3 regions of the Paenibacillus sp. FSL R7-0297 genome follow, and region 3 is predicted to be linked to each of the others. Evidence: riboswitches for the same ligand, from Rfam matches in the RefSeq annotation. Region 3 holds a riboswitch; each other region holds the start of a gene.
The links. Region 3 has a riboswitch for cyclic di-GMP ahead of MKZ24_RS06220 (flagellar assembly protein A). Riboswitches for the same ligand answer to the same signal wherever they lie in the genome.
Positions count from the first base shown of each region.

Region 1 (4,492 bases), 930 kb from region 3:
GTGAAACCGACACCGACGGTAAAACCGACACCAACAGTGACGCCAACGCCGACAGTGAAACCGACACCAACAGTGATGCCAACGCCGACAGTGAAACCAACACCGACAGTGAAACCGACGCCGACACCTAAGTGTACTCCGTCGCCAACACCGACAGTGAAACCAACGCCGACAGTGAAGCCGACACCGACAGTGAAGCCGACACCGACAGTGAAGCCGACACCAACAGTGACGCCAACGCCGACAGTGAAACCAACACCGACAGTGAAACCGACACCAACAGTGAAACCAACACCGACAGTGAAGCCGACGCCGACACCTAAGTGTACTCCGTCGCCAACACCGACAGTGAAACCAACGCCGACAGTGAAGCCGACACCGACAGTGAAGCCGACACCGACAGTGAAACCGACACCAACGGTGACGCCAACGCCGACAGTGAAACCGACACCAACGGTGACGCCAACGCCGACAGTGAAACCGACACCAACGGTGAAACCAACGCCGACAGTGAAGCCAACACCGACAGTGAACGCCGACACCGACAGTGAAGCCGACACCGACACCGTGAAACCAACAGAAACCGACACCACCAACAGTGACGCCAACGCCGACACCAACCAGACAACGCCAACGGTGCACCGCCAACACCCGACACCGTGACGCCAACCGACACCAACGGTGCACCGACACCAACGCCAACGCCGACAGCAGCACCAACACCAACGCCAACGGCAACCAACGCCAACGCCAACAGGCACCAACATCAACCAACGCCGGCACCAACGTACACCAACAGCAGCACCGACACCAACGCCAAGCCAACACAACGCCAACACCGACACCAACGCCAACAACGGCACCGACACCAACGCCAACAGCGTGCACCAACGCCAACGGCGCACCACCAACGCCAACAGCAGCACCGACACCAACGCCAACAGCAGCACCGACACCGACGCCAACGGCAGAGCCAACACCGACACCAACGGCAGCACCAACACCAACGCCAACGGCGGCACCAACACCGACAGTAGAACCAACGCCAACATCAACAGCAGCACCGACACCAACGCCAACGGCAGCACCGACACCAACGCCAACAGCAGCACCGACACCACGCCAACAGCAGCACCAACACCGACCAACGCCAACACCAACGCCAACGGCGGCACCGACACCAACGCCAACGGCGGCACCGACACCAACGCCAACAGCGCACCGACACCAACGCCAACCGACACCAACGCCCAACACAGCAGCACCAACACCAACGCCAACGGCAGCACCAACGACGCCAACGCCAACAGCAAGCACCAACACCAACGCCAACGGCGGCACCAACACCGACAGTAGAACCAACGCCAACACCAACAGCAGCACCGACACCAACGCCAACAGCACCGCACCAACACCAACCAACGCCAAGCACCGACACGCCAACGCCAACGGCAGCACCAACACCAACGCCAACAGCGGCACCAACCTACACCAACGCCAACAGCAGCACCGACACCAACGCCAACAGCAGCACCGACACCGACGCCAACGGCAGAGCCAACACCGACACCAACGGCAGCACCAACACCAACGCCAACGGCGGCACCAACACCGACAGTAGAACCACGCCAACATAGCAAGCCAACACCGACACCAACACCAACACCAACACCAACACCAACACCAACACCAACGCCCAACCGACACCAACGCCAACGGGCCAACGCCGACACCACCGAACCAACACCAACACCAAGCCAACACCGACACCAACGGCAGCACCAACACCAACGCCAACGACGCCGACACCAACACCAACACCAACACCAACACCGACATTACCACCTGCACCAGTACCATCGTCTGCACCGCCCGTCTTTATTAATGTAGTGCCAACGCCGACTCCAATAATCGGCTATATTGTAAATCCAGATACAATAATCATTGATGATCCGCTGCCTTTGGGCCCTGTGACAACAGTAACACCTCGGCCGTTAGTGGTGACACCAAGTCCAACCCTAACGCCAAGCCCAAGCGCAACACCAAGTCCAACGCCAATTGTGACAATCATTGATGAAGAGATTCCGTTAGGCAATGTACCTGCGGATGCATCGCTCCCGAAGACTGGTGAGTCCAGTCCGGCTCCCTATTACTTGGTCGGTCTAGCCCTTGCAGGATTGGGAATATTCCTCGGCAGAAGATCCAGAACAGATAAACGTAAATAAATGCAATTCGTAAGATCCTTTCCGACAGGCTGGCGATATCACCGCTAAATCGGGAAAAGGCTGCTTTGGGAGAAGACGTTCTCCACAAAGCAGCCTTTTTTATATGGGATATACATTTGATATTATATTTCCTCGTAAAATCAAATGTGCTAAGGAGAAAGAGTTGCGTCTTTACGATCATGGGACCTTGAGTATATATTAAAATTTCAAAATTAAAATTAGTTCTTTATACATAGTTTGAAAATATCCTTATCGGTGCCATCGAGAGCGATGAGAGGATCAGGATTCAGCTGGGAAAGCTATGTTTTCAATTAAAAAAACCTTTTGTAACAGTGCTTTGGAGTGAATCGGTAGATATAATCTATTACCAGATGTTTCAAAGGATTTCATTGACAATCAGCCTTGATAGCGGATAAACTAAAATTAGTTCCAAAGTAATGAATATCATAGACATTAGTATAAAAGTTTGATTTAGTACATAATTTCACAACCTAATCTTTCACTGACGTATAAACGCAAACCGTTCGAAAGGACGGGACGCAAAGTCCAGGAGTCTAAAGCGCGATGGAGCGCAACGATCGTCCGACTGCCGTAAAGAGAGCAACCTCTTTCCGGCGGTCTTTTTTTGTTATATAAATGTGGCCTATATCTATATTAACTGTGAGGTGAGCTTGTATGTTCCAATTAAAAAAATTCAAACGTCTTACGGTGTTCGGACTTATAGCAGTTCTGATTGTGGGAAGCGGCCGAATTATTTCACTGGGGAGCACCTCAGTTAAAGCCGAGGGCAACTCTTTGCCGGGCAATGCATCCAAGTATAATGTGTTCATCTTGGGAGATGTTGATGTTAAGCATAGTGATATTGAAGGCAGATTAGCTGCTGGCGGAAACGTGGATTTAAATGTTAATTACTCTGTGGGACATAGTCTTACTAGTGAAGAAACGAAGGAAGGATACTCTCTCATCGCTGGTGGTAATCTGTATTATTCCCAGGGAGAAACCGTGGGTGATGTAGTCTACGGGGGGAGTTATAGCGGCAGCGGCGGCCCGCGCGGGGGGACAGGAAGCTTACAACAAAAAATAAATGTTGTAGATTTTTCAGCCGAGTTTAGTTTACTTCGTGAGAAATCTCAGCAGCTTGCTTCTCAGCCTGTTAATGGGGTTACCACTGCCAACTCCGGTAATTTCTTTTTGGAAGGTACAAATTCGGATGTTAACATATTTACTGTAGAGGGCAGCAAGCTGTCTAGTGCAAATGAGTTGAGAATTAAGATTCCAGATGGCTCAACAGCTATAGTAAATATCTCCGGCACTTCAGTAACTATGAAGAATATGGGGACGGGAATTAATGGTAACGGAAATAAGGATAACGCTATGAACAGTAAAGTGTTATATAACTTCAGTCAAGCGACCAGTCTTCAAATCGAAGGTATCGGAGTTTTGGGATCTGTGCTGGCTCCATATGCCTCTATTCAATTTAATAATGGTCAAATCAACGGGAACCTGATCGGAGCTTCGCTCTCAGGATCGGGAGAATCCCACCATATTCCGTATAAAGGCCAAGATCCGCCGACACCGACTTCGACGCCTTCAGTGACGCCGACGCCAACAGCAACACCGGCAGTGACGCCGACGCCAACAGCAACACCTGCAGTGACGCCGACGCCAACGGCAACACCGGCAGTGACGCCGACGCCAACAGCAACACCGGCAGTGACGCCGACGCCAACAGCAACACCGGCAGTGACGCCGACGCCAACGGCAACACCGGCAGTGACGCCGACGCCAACGGCAACACCGGCAGCGACGCCTACGCCAACGGCAACGCCGACAACAGCGCCAACGGCAACACCGACGGCAACGCCGACAACAGCGCCAACGGCAACACCGACTGCAACACCGACAACAGCGCCAACGGCAACGCCGACTGCAACACCGACAACAGCGCCAACGGCAACGCCGACTGCAACACCGACAACAGCGCCAACGGCAACACCGACAGCAACGCCGACAACAGCGCCAACGGCAACACCGACAGCAACGCCGACAACAGCGCCAACGGCAACACCGACAGCAGCGCCAACGGCAACACCGACAGCAACGCCGACAATAGCGCCAACAGCAACACCGACAGCAACGCCGACCGCGGTACCAACAGCAACCAGCACGAGTGTTTTTGTCCCAAGCTTCGTATTTCCGACATCAACCGCTCCGACAGTGATTGGGACTATTGTGACTGATACCGACACTACTATTAATGATGACCC
Region 1 covers NZ_JBBPAQ010000001.1:494,478-498,969, reverse strand. Annotated here, with positions in the region: gene MKZ24_RS02120 (choice-of-anchor A family protein) at 1-663, shown strand, start outside; gene MKZ24_RS02115 (hypothetical protein) at 682-1,356, shown strand; gene MKZ24_RS02110 (hypothetical protein) at 1,487-1,693, opposite strand; gene MKZ24_RS33040 (LPXTG cell wall anchor domain-containing protein) at 1,890-2,225, shown strand; cyclic di-GMP riboswitch class I at 2,730-2,819, shown strand; gene MKZ24_RS02105 (choice-of-anchor A family protein) at 2,901-4,492, shown strand, end outside.
Region 1: it holds a riboswitch for cyclic di-GMP, as region 3 does, so the genes downstream of both, MKZ24_RS02105 (choice-of-anchor A family protein) here and MKZ24_RS06220 (flagellar assembly protein A) in region 3, are expected to answer to the same signal.

Region 2 (4,492 bases), 1.1 Mb from region 3:
TTAAATGACCGCCTGCGCGCGCTTTACGCCCAATAATTCCGGACAACGCTTGCCCCCTACGTATTACCGCGGCTGCTGGCACGTAGTTAGCCGGGGCTTTCTTCTCAGGTACCGTCACTCCGGTAGCAGTTACTCTACCGGACGTTCTTCCCTGGCAACAGAGCTTTACGATCCGAAAACCTTCATCACTCACGCGGCATTGCTCCGTCAGGCTTTCGCCCATTGCGGAAGATTCCCTACTGCTGCCTCCCGTAGGAGTCTGGGCCGTGTCTCAGTCCCAGTGTGGCCGTTCACCCTCTCAGGTCGGCTACGCATCGTCGCCTTGGTGAGCCGTTACCCCACCAACTAGCTAATGCGCCGCAGGCCCATCCCCAAGTGGCAGATTGCTCCGCCTTTCATTCTCTCTTCAGGAGAGGAAAGAAATTATCCGGTATTAGCTACCGTTTCCGATAGTTATCCCAGTCTTGAGGGCAGGTTGCCTACGTGTTACTCACCCGTCCGCCGCTAAGTTCATTTGAAAGCAAGCTTTCAAATGAACTCCGCTCGACTTGCATGTATTAGGCATGCCGCCAGCGTTCGTCCTGAGCCAGGATCAAACTCTCCAAATTGTATTTAGAAAGAGCGATTGCTCATTTTGAAACATCTGACGAGAATTTTCATTCTCACGATGAAGTTTCTAAAGCGTACAAGACGCTGTGAAACTCATCATTTTTGGATCTCGCCGAAGCGATCTCCCACTCACTCGTTGTTCAGTTTTCAAAGATCAAGCTTGTTGTCAACGACGACTACCGCGTCACCAGCAACTCTTATAATATATCACGTTCATCCGAGTAATGCAAGCTTTATTTTGAATTCACTTATTTAAGTCATTTCTCATTAAGTTTGCCGCTCCAACAACGCTTACTTATAATACCCTATCTCTCTACTAAAAAGCAACCCTTTCCTAAATAAAAATAACCCGCTTAATAATTAAGCGGGTTATCCTCAATGAAACTATAAATGCATCTGCTCTTAGTAGAACTTAGCTGCAGTATATTTACTTGCTACTTTAACCAGATCTGCTGTTTTGCTGTTCTTGGCAAGTCCAGCATCAACTGTAGTATCAATAGTTACCCATTTGCCATTAAGGAACACTTCATTCCAAGCGTGGTAAGACGTCACATAGCTTGTGTTACCCATAACCAGTTTGGTAGGAATACCTTCACTGCGAAGCATAGTAGCGAATAAGGAAGCGTAGTCGTAGCAGATTCCTTTCTTGGAAACAAGAGTACTGTCGTTGTTAGGGATGTAATCTGTAGTTACACTGGAAGCCAGGGAATAATCATACTTCACATTGGCAACGATATAATTATAGATAGCCTTCACTTTGTCTTCATCTGATGTCAAACCTTGTGTAAGTTGTGCTGCTTTCAGAACTGCTTTATCGGAAGAACTCCATTTAACATTCTGTACGGAGCTCAGATATACTGCGTTGGCGTTGCTCAGGCTAAGATCTACCGTCTCGGAAGAAATTACTTTGTATTTGTTGCCGGTAGTGTTCTCAAGTACGGAAACCTTGTATGAACCGTTACCTTGTTGCAGCGGGAATGTTTCAGTTGGTTTGGAGGTGTACAAGTTGTAAGTGTAGCTGTTATTGTCTTTGGTGATCATCAGCTTAATCTTCTTATCCTTAGGAACATTATAAGATACTCCGATAACACCCTGATCCAGTTGACCTATGTTCAACCAGCCTGCATCTGCATTAGCAGCTTGAGCTGTACCTGTCTGCATCGACGTAACCACTACGAATAGTGTAACCAACATTAGATAGAACTTCTTCATTGGATAAAACCCCTTTCGGTAGCTGGCTGCCATCCTTACGGGAAGGCCCTTTAGCTTTGCGTCCCTACCTTTCGATAGGTTTGCCGTTATCGTATAAGCTTTATCTGTCCTTGCTTCTACCATAAAATGCTAGATATACAATAAGAACAAACAAAAAAAGCCTCTTCATTCGGTAGCTGGCTGCCATCCTTACGGGAAGGCCCTTTAGCTTTGCGTCCCTACCTTTCGATAGGTTTGCCGTTTATCGTGTATTAGCTTTATATAGTTATATCTTACCATATCTATTTCTATTATCAAGACCTAAATCACTAGATTTCTGCGAAAACAAATAAAAATTTTAAGTATTTTAAATTTTTCCGTCATCATTCTACAAACATCAGGATAACTTTGCGTGAATGATAAGTCTATGCGTTGGATTCACCAGCGGATCACAAGTAATGAGTGTAAGAATCTTGTCATCCTCATTCCCTTTCAATACGGATACATCGGTCGGTTCCACAATAGTTACATCATAAACTACATAATTGTATTCCTGCTTACCGGTTGTAACGGAAATAGCGTCCCCCACTCCGACTTCATTCAATCTATTGAACAGCCTTCCCGTAGTTCTTGATCTATGCGCTGCAATCGCAGCATTGCCAGTAGCGCCGAGCGGAGCCGTCTCCTTCATATGCGCAGCTGCATGCTTCATATTCGCCTTGGTGGCGCCTTCCAGTACAGGCAGCTTCAGATCTATTTTGTCGATTTTGATAATCGCCATCACCTTGCCTCCGACTTCAATCTCAGGCGCTGCAGAGGGTTCAGGCTCTTCCGCAGCCGACTCATCTGCCAGCAGCTGGGTTACTTCCGCGTAAGGCTTACTTAGATCAGCACTGGCCGGAGCTGAGGCAGACGGAACGATTTCACTGTAGGCCTGTTCAGCCTCTTCCAGCAGCTTTTGCTGCTGACGGTCATTGTACCATTCGCTTCCTTTGGGATAGAGCATAATTAGCACCCCGGCAAGTATAATCAAATAGGATAATTTCCGCATGACAATCGCCTCCGTAATATAGAATAGATGATACCCTTCCGGAATAATTAAGAAGCAATGCTTCTATATAACAAGTAGAAACGACTTTACCGTCCTTTTTAAGGACGGTACCGTTTCAGCGAGAAATAGAAGGTAATTTATAGCAGCAAGCATATAAATTCATATATTTTCAGAATACCCACTTCCGGCTTCCGAAGAAATTAATGATTACCGTAACAAATGTGACCAGCACTTTGGCGATCAGCACTTGAATACCGAGAGAATCGGTCAATATATGAATCAGCAGCACCGATATAACCAGCACCAACAGGTTCAGCACGATAAACCTGACCAGCTGCATCCGGTCGAAGCCCTCTTTATTGCCGATGTCCCTGTCACGGAAGGTTACCTTTTTGTTCCAGAAGAAGCTGTTGGCCGTACCGGCGCTATAGGAAATAATCTGCGCAGGGGTATTGATCATCCCAAGGGAATGCAGCAGTGTGAATACAGCAAAGTCAACCAATGTATTCAGCAGGCCTACCGCATTGAATTTCAGGAACTGGATGAACCCCGCACTCCATCTCTTATCTGGCATAATCGCTTTCCTTCCGCGTGTCTTCTATTTCCGCATCCGGATAGCCTTTGGTCTCACGCACAATATAGAGCGGTCTGTCCTTCGACTCATCATAGATCCGTCCGATATACTCTCCAATTACCCCCAGCAGCATCAGCACAATCCCATTGAAGAGCAGGTTCACGCCAACTATAGATGCCCATCCGGGTACGGTCCAGGAGGTAAAGATTTTTTGGAACAATACCAGGAACAGATAGATGAAGCTGGAAAAGGACAGAAAGAATCCGATATAGGATGCGATTTTGAGCGGTTTGTGGGAAAAGGAGGTGATGCCGTCGAGCGCAAACCGGATCATTTTCTTGAGCGGATACTTCGTTTCCCCGGCAAAGCGCTCCTCCCGCACATATTCTACCATGGTCTGCCGGAAGCCTACCCAGCTCACCAGACCCCGGACGTACCGGTTCTTCTCCTTCAGACCGCGCAGCACATCACAGACTTTACGGTCGATCAGCCGGAAGTCCCCGGTATCGGTAGGGATTTCAACACTGGTCATACTGCTGAGCAGGCGGTAAAAGATCTTAGCGGTGACTTTCTTGAATAAAGTCTCCCCGTGACGCTTCAACCGCTTGGCATACACAACTTCGTAGCCCTCTTTCCACTTCGCAATCATCTGCAGAATAACCTCAGGAGGATCTTGGAGGTCTGCGTCAATCACCACGACTGCCTGGCCTTCGGCATAATCCATACCAGCCGTAATCGCCACCTGGTGGCCGAAATTACGGGAGAAGTCGATCAGCTTGACATGCTCATCCCGGCTGCTGATCTCGCGCATGATCTCCGCCGTACGGTCCCGGCTGCCGTCATTGACGAAAACCAGTTCATAGGAATCGCCGCAACCATCCATTACTTTTTTGAGCCGCTCATAGGTTACCTGAATGACTTCCTCCTCATTGAACATGGGGACAATCACACTGTATCTGGCTTTCACCTTAGTTCCTCCTATAAGTTTCTACGAGATCCCCCGCAATAAAACTGACTTTTTAAGCATCTGTGCCTCATTAAATAGTGCCCCCTAGAATACCCAGGAA
Region 2 covers NZ_JBBPAQ010000001.1:318,581-323,072, forward strand. Annotated here, with positions in the region: rRNA gene MKZ24_RS01310 (16S ribosomal RNA) at 1-608, opposite strand, end outside; gene MKZ24_RS01315 (transglutaminase-like domain-containing protein) at 1,012-1,803, opposite strand; cyclic di-GMP riboswitch class I at 1,836-1,916, opposite strand; cyclic di-GMP riboswitch class I at 1,990-2,070, opposite strand; gene MKZ24_RS01320 (class D sortase) at 2,198-2,851, opposite strand; gene MKZ24_RS01325 (GtrA family protein) at 3,021-3,425, opposite strand; gene MKZ24_RS01330 (glycosyltransferase family 2 protein) at 3,415-4,392, opposite strand; gene MKZ24_RS01335 (phospholipid carrier-dependent glycosyltransferase) at 4,477-4,492, opposite strand, start outside.
Region 2: it holds a riboswitch for cyclic di-GMP, as region 3 does, so the genes downstream of both, MKZ24_RS01315 (transglutaminase-like domain-containing protein) here and MKZ24_RS06220 (flagellar assembly protein A) in region 3, are expected to answer to the same signal.

Region 3 (4,492 bases):
TCCGGCCTCTTCTCGGCCATTGTATTCCTGCAGCCGGTGCTGCTCGGAATCTTTGCCTGGATCTGGCTGGGCGAGCGGATGTACGGGCTTAAGATCGCCGGCCTTGTGATCGGCTTCCTCGGGGTAGCCTCGTTAAGCCTTGGGGGATTAACCGGAAGTATCTCGCCTATAGGCGTACTGCTGGCCTTGGCCAGTGCACTCAGCTGGGCTCTGGCCACGGTCTACACTAAACGTAACGCAGCCAGAGTAGATATGCTGTGGATGACCGCAATGCAGATCATGATCGGCGGGGTAATCCTGCTGGCAGCAGGCTCGGCTTCAGAGAGCTGGGCGGATATTACCTGGAGTAGTACTTTTATATTAAATACAATGTTCATCGCGGTCTTCGTGATTGCGCTGGGCTGGATGGTATACTTCAAGCTGATCAATGAAGGAGAGGCAGGCAAGGTAGGATCTTTCACCTTTCTGATTCCGCTGATTTCCATCGGCTCCAGTGTTGTCTTATTGCATGAACAGATTACGGTGAATCTGGTCATCGGCATGCTGCTGATTGTGAGCAGCATTATTCTGGTGAATGTCAGGCTGGGCCCGAATGCTGGGAGTGTCCTGCAGACCCCGGTACCCGGTCTGGGCAAGAAATAAATAAACGGCTGCCCTCAGGGATGAGGAGCAGCCGTTTATTCTTGTCGGGGGGACCGCAGGGTCAGACAGGAGCTCTGTCCGAATCCCGCAGGATCAGTTCTCCGCCGGACTCCAGAATACTGTTATGGGAACGGGCGATATTAATGAGGACATGCTCCTCCTGGAGCAGTTCAATGTACTCACACAGATTACGCAGCAGGCGGGAGAAGCTGTTCAGAACTCTGTCAGTGATAGTCTCGGTGAACTGCCCCGGATGGGTGAAAACCTCCAGCATCTGCTTGAGCTGATCCGTACCGGGCTGGGAAGCCCCTTCCATGCACAGCAGTGCGGATTTAAGGTCGCTGATCAAACCCTCCAAATGGCTGTACTTATCCTCCATCAGTAGCATAACTACCAGACCGTACTTCACGGATTGCTGGCGGGATTCTACATTCTTGGCCAGCAGACGGGCGGCTTCCCGCAGTCCGCCGACTTCAGTCAGCAGCAGACTGGAGAAGCGGTGCAGGCGGTGCTGGTGTACGCCGGCAAGTCCTGTATGCAGGCTGCAGCCGGTTACTTGACCGCTTATATAGATGCTGCCGGTAGCCGTAATTGTAGATTGGCAGACGTTTCCGTAGACATACACATTCCCTAACGCCTCAATACACATAGGGCCTTCAATATCTGAGGGTACAACGATGTCACCTGCAAATATAATCTCACCGGCCGTTGCCGCCATTTCCTTGGTGATGAGGCATAGGGCAGGGAAATCGCAGGTTGTGACGCTGCCGGAGTCTCCGCAGATGCGGGGTCTGCCCGTACGTAGAGCCGCGATCTCTCCGTTTGGAAGCAGCTGTGCATGGTCTCCGGCTGCGAAATAAATATCCTGGGGTGGAGGTGGAGGCAAGACGCCTCCTTCTACGTCAAATCCGGGAATTCCCTCTTCTGGCGGCAACTTGCGGGCAAAGACCTCTCCCTCTCTGGCGAAGGGGGCTCCCGGAAACCGGAGATAATCTAAGAAATCTGCAGCTTCCGCAGTTCTTCCCTCCCGGAGCATTCCATTGCCTGTGAGCGTATGCTCCGGGAGGGACAGCTGCAGCCTTGATTTCTTGCCGGGCAGCGGGGCTCTCCCTTCTACGATACAGACTGGGAGATATGTAGGGTTGTTCAGTTCGGCGTATAGGGCCGGGATATTCAGATTCCGCAGAATGGAGCGGTTATCCAGCGAAGAGAGAATCTGTTCTATAGTGAGCGTGGACAGCAGCATCGCCCGGTTAGGTTCAGCCCGGACTGCGGCTTCGAAGGAAGCCGGGCAATTAACCAGATTCCAGGCGTACTTTTCTGCACGGTACAAGGTGAAATGCACTTTGAGCTTGTCAGGTGAAACGGTAATCTGATACTGTGGCTTCTCGCAAATTTCCCAGGTTATATGATCCGCTGAGGTCACCTCAGTAGGCTCTGTAACGGTCTTCCAGTTGATCTTCAGCACTACAGGATGCACAGCGGAGATCCGGGCTGGCTTGCCGCCAGAGAGCGGGGGAGTAATGAAGATCTGATTATTCTGCACAAGGATAATTCCATCCTTATCTCCATTCATCCCGCCGGAAGTCTGGCCCTCCACAGAGAAAGAATCCAGGAATCCCGTACGTTCAAGCATCAAGGATTCCACGAAATCATATCGGGTTGGTTCGATGAATTGCTGCGGCATTAGCTTAACCTCGCTTTTTCGTATAATCAATGGCATTCGTACAGAAAAGAGCATCATAAAGCCTGGGGGATCTCCCGGTGACTGATGGCTTACGTGGTCTCTATTGGCAGCCTGGCGACCATAAACGCGGATTCTCTGCATTCTTAGGCCCATTGCTTTGCGTCCTACCCTTTCAGGAAGTTTGCCTTTAGAAATAGATCAATGATATACACTCAGCATGAGGCGATTTAAATCGACTGTAATCGACAAAAAAGGTCATAACTGGTTCCTGCGCTGCAGGAACTTCTGCAAACAAGCTTAATTCTAGTACTTAAGGAGCTATTTTTCAACTCTATTCTGCCAATTTATCAATAATCTTAAAATGTGCAGCTCTAAGTTGTCTGGAAAACTGGTTTCCCAGCGCTTACAGCTTATGGGAGGACCCCTTCTGCAAGAGCCCTTGTTGCTCAAACCGTACTGCTAATTGAATTATTGTACAACAATAATATATTTCCGCCCTATGACTGCCAATAATCCGCTAAAAATCAATGCGTGTAACTTCCAGTTGAACCGGGAGGGCATAGTGTCGTTACGGGAACAAATCATGAGGATGGGAACTAAATCTGATTCGGCTTTACCGCACAGGAAAAAGGGACTCTCCCAAGCCTATAGCTTATGGGAGAGTCCCTTCTGTATGAATCGTATCGCGCTCGCCGGTGCAGCCTTGGCGGGCTGCGCGCCAGCTGAGATTGCCGCATAATCAGCGCGTTCAATCTCTTCAAGAATCCGGTTCAGATGCGAGAACACCGCGCCAAGATCACGGAATGCGGCGAGCGGGCATTGACCCTGCAGCTCAGAGAACCAGGCCAGCTGCACATCACGGGCGCGGCGAAGGCTCTCGGGGAGCGAACGTCCGCATTCCGCATCCGACAGCGTCCGGGTACCATATAAGGCAATGCAGTCTGCCGTTGCCGTCACAACCTCTGTCATCCAGTCGGCTGCGGCATAATGGGCAGGAAGCAGGGAGAGCTCTTCGGAAATTCCTTTGACGTAGGAATGCACCCTGCTAAGATGGGAGGTAGCCTGTGACAGTGTACCGAGCTCTTTGCGGCACTGGTAATGGGAGAGCGTGAAGTGAAGCTCGTTCTGCAGTTGCTTACTCTTGCCAAGCAGTTCACCGGAAAGCTTAAGCGCGGTCAGTGCCTGGGCAGCATCCCGTCCGCCGGACGTCAGGCCGGTTAAGGCATCGGACAATGTCAGGCTGCCCCTCAGTGCCAAGTCCTTGACCTTGACGAACCCCTTGGGCGGAACGATAATCATATTTATAATTAAGGCAATCAGCACGCCGATCAGGGTCTCGGCGACTCTCCAGACGATGTACCCATCCTGATAGAAGGTGAGCGCCAGGACGGAAGTGACGCCAACCTGCGAAACGGCCTGGATATTAATCCGGCAGGCGGTGGCTACGCCTATACCGAGCAGCAGCATCAGCAGAATCGAGAGCGCACCAACATCGAAGAAGCGGCCCACGACCAGGCTGGCGATTCCGCCTAGCACAATACCGAGCAGCCGGTATGCCCCTTTTTCAAGCGAGGCTTTGACACTGCTCTGGGTGATAAGAATCGCCGCCAGCGGCGCAAAGTACAGATAACGGTCGCCATACAAGCTGTGTACCGCGAGCCAGGATAGTGATGCAGCAAGGGTAACACGTATCATATAAAGGGATAATCCGAACTTCTCAAGGCGGTCTTGTAACCCCTCGTTCATGGTAGTCATCTTCTTTCGCAAATGTAAGAAAAATTTTATGTTTTTCAGCCGTTTTCATTATAGCACCTCAAAACAGGCCACGCCGGGTCCATTTTTTACGAACTTGTTAAGTTTCTGTACTGCAATTAATAATGTAAGCTATCGCATATATCGAATGATTCCTATATGCTATATATATTGAAGTCTGTCGAACAAAGGGAGGAAATGTCACTTATCCGCGCTGAGGATGCTGCTTATGGATTGTCTCCCGCAATAAGCGGGTAAAATAGGTTGTACTACATAAGGTAGGGAGGTTGTTAGCTATAGCTACCCAGGAAGGCACTATTATTTCTTTTGATCAGGTTATTAAGCAATATGACGATGAAGAGGCTGTATTAAAAGGCGTGAGCTTCGAAATTGAACGTGGTAAATTCTATA
Region 3 covers NZ_JBBPAQ010000001.1:1,422,554-1,427,045, forward strand. Annotated here, with positions in the region: gene MKZ24_RS06215 (DMT family transporter) at 1-642, shown strand, start outside; gene MKZ24_RS06220 (flagellar assembly protein A) at 704-2,329, opposite strand; cyclic di-GMP riboswitch class I at 2,432-2,525, opposite strand; gene MKZ24_RS06225 (FUSC family protein) at 2,975-4,075, opposite strand; gene MKZ24_RS06230 (ABC transporter ATP-binding protein) at 4,369-4,492, shown strand, end outside.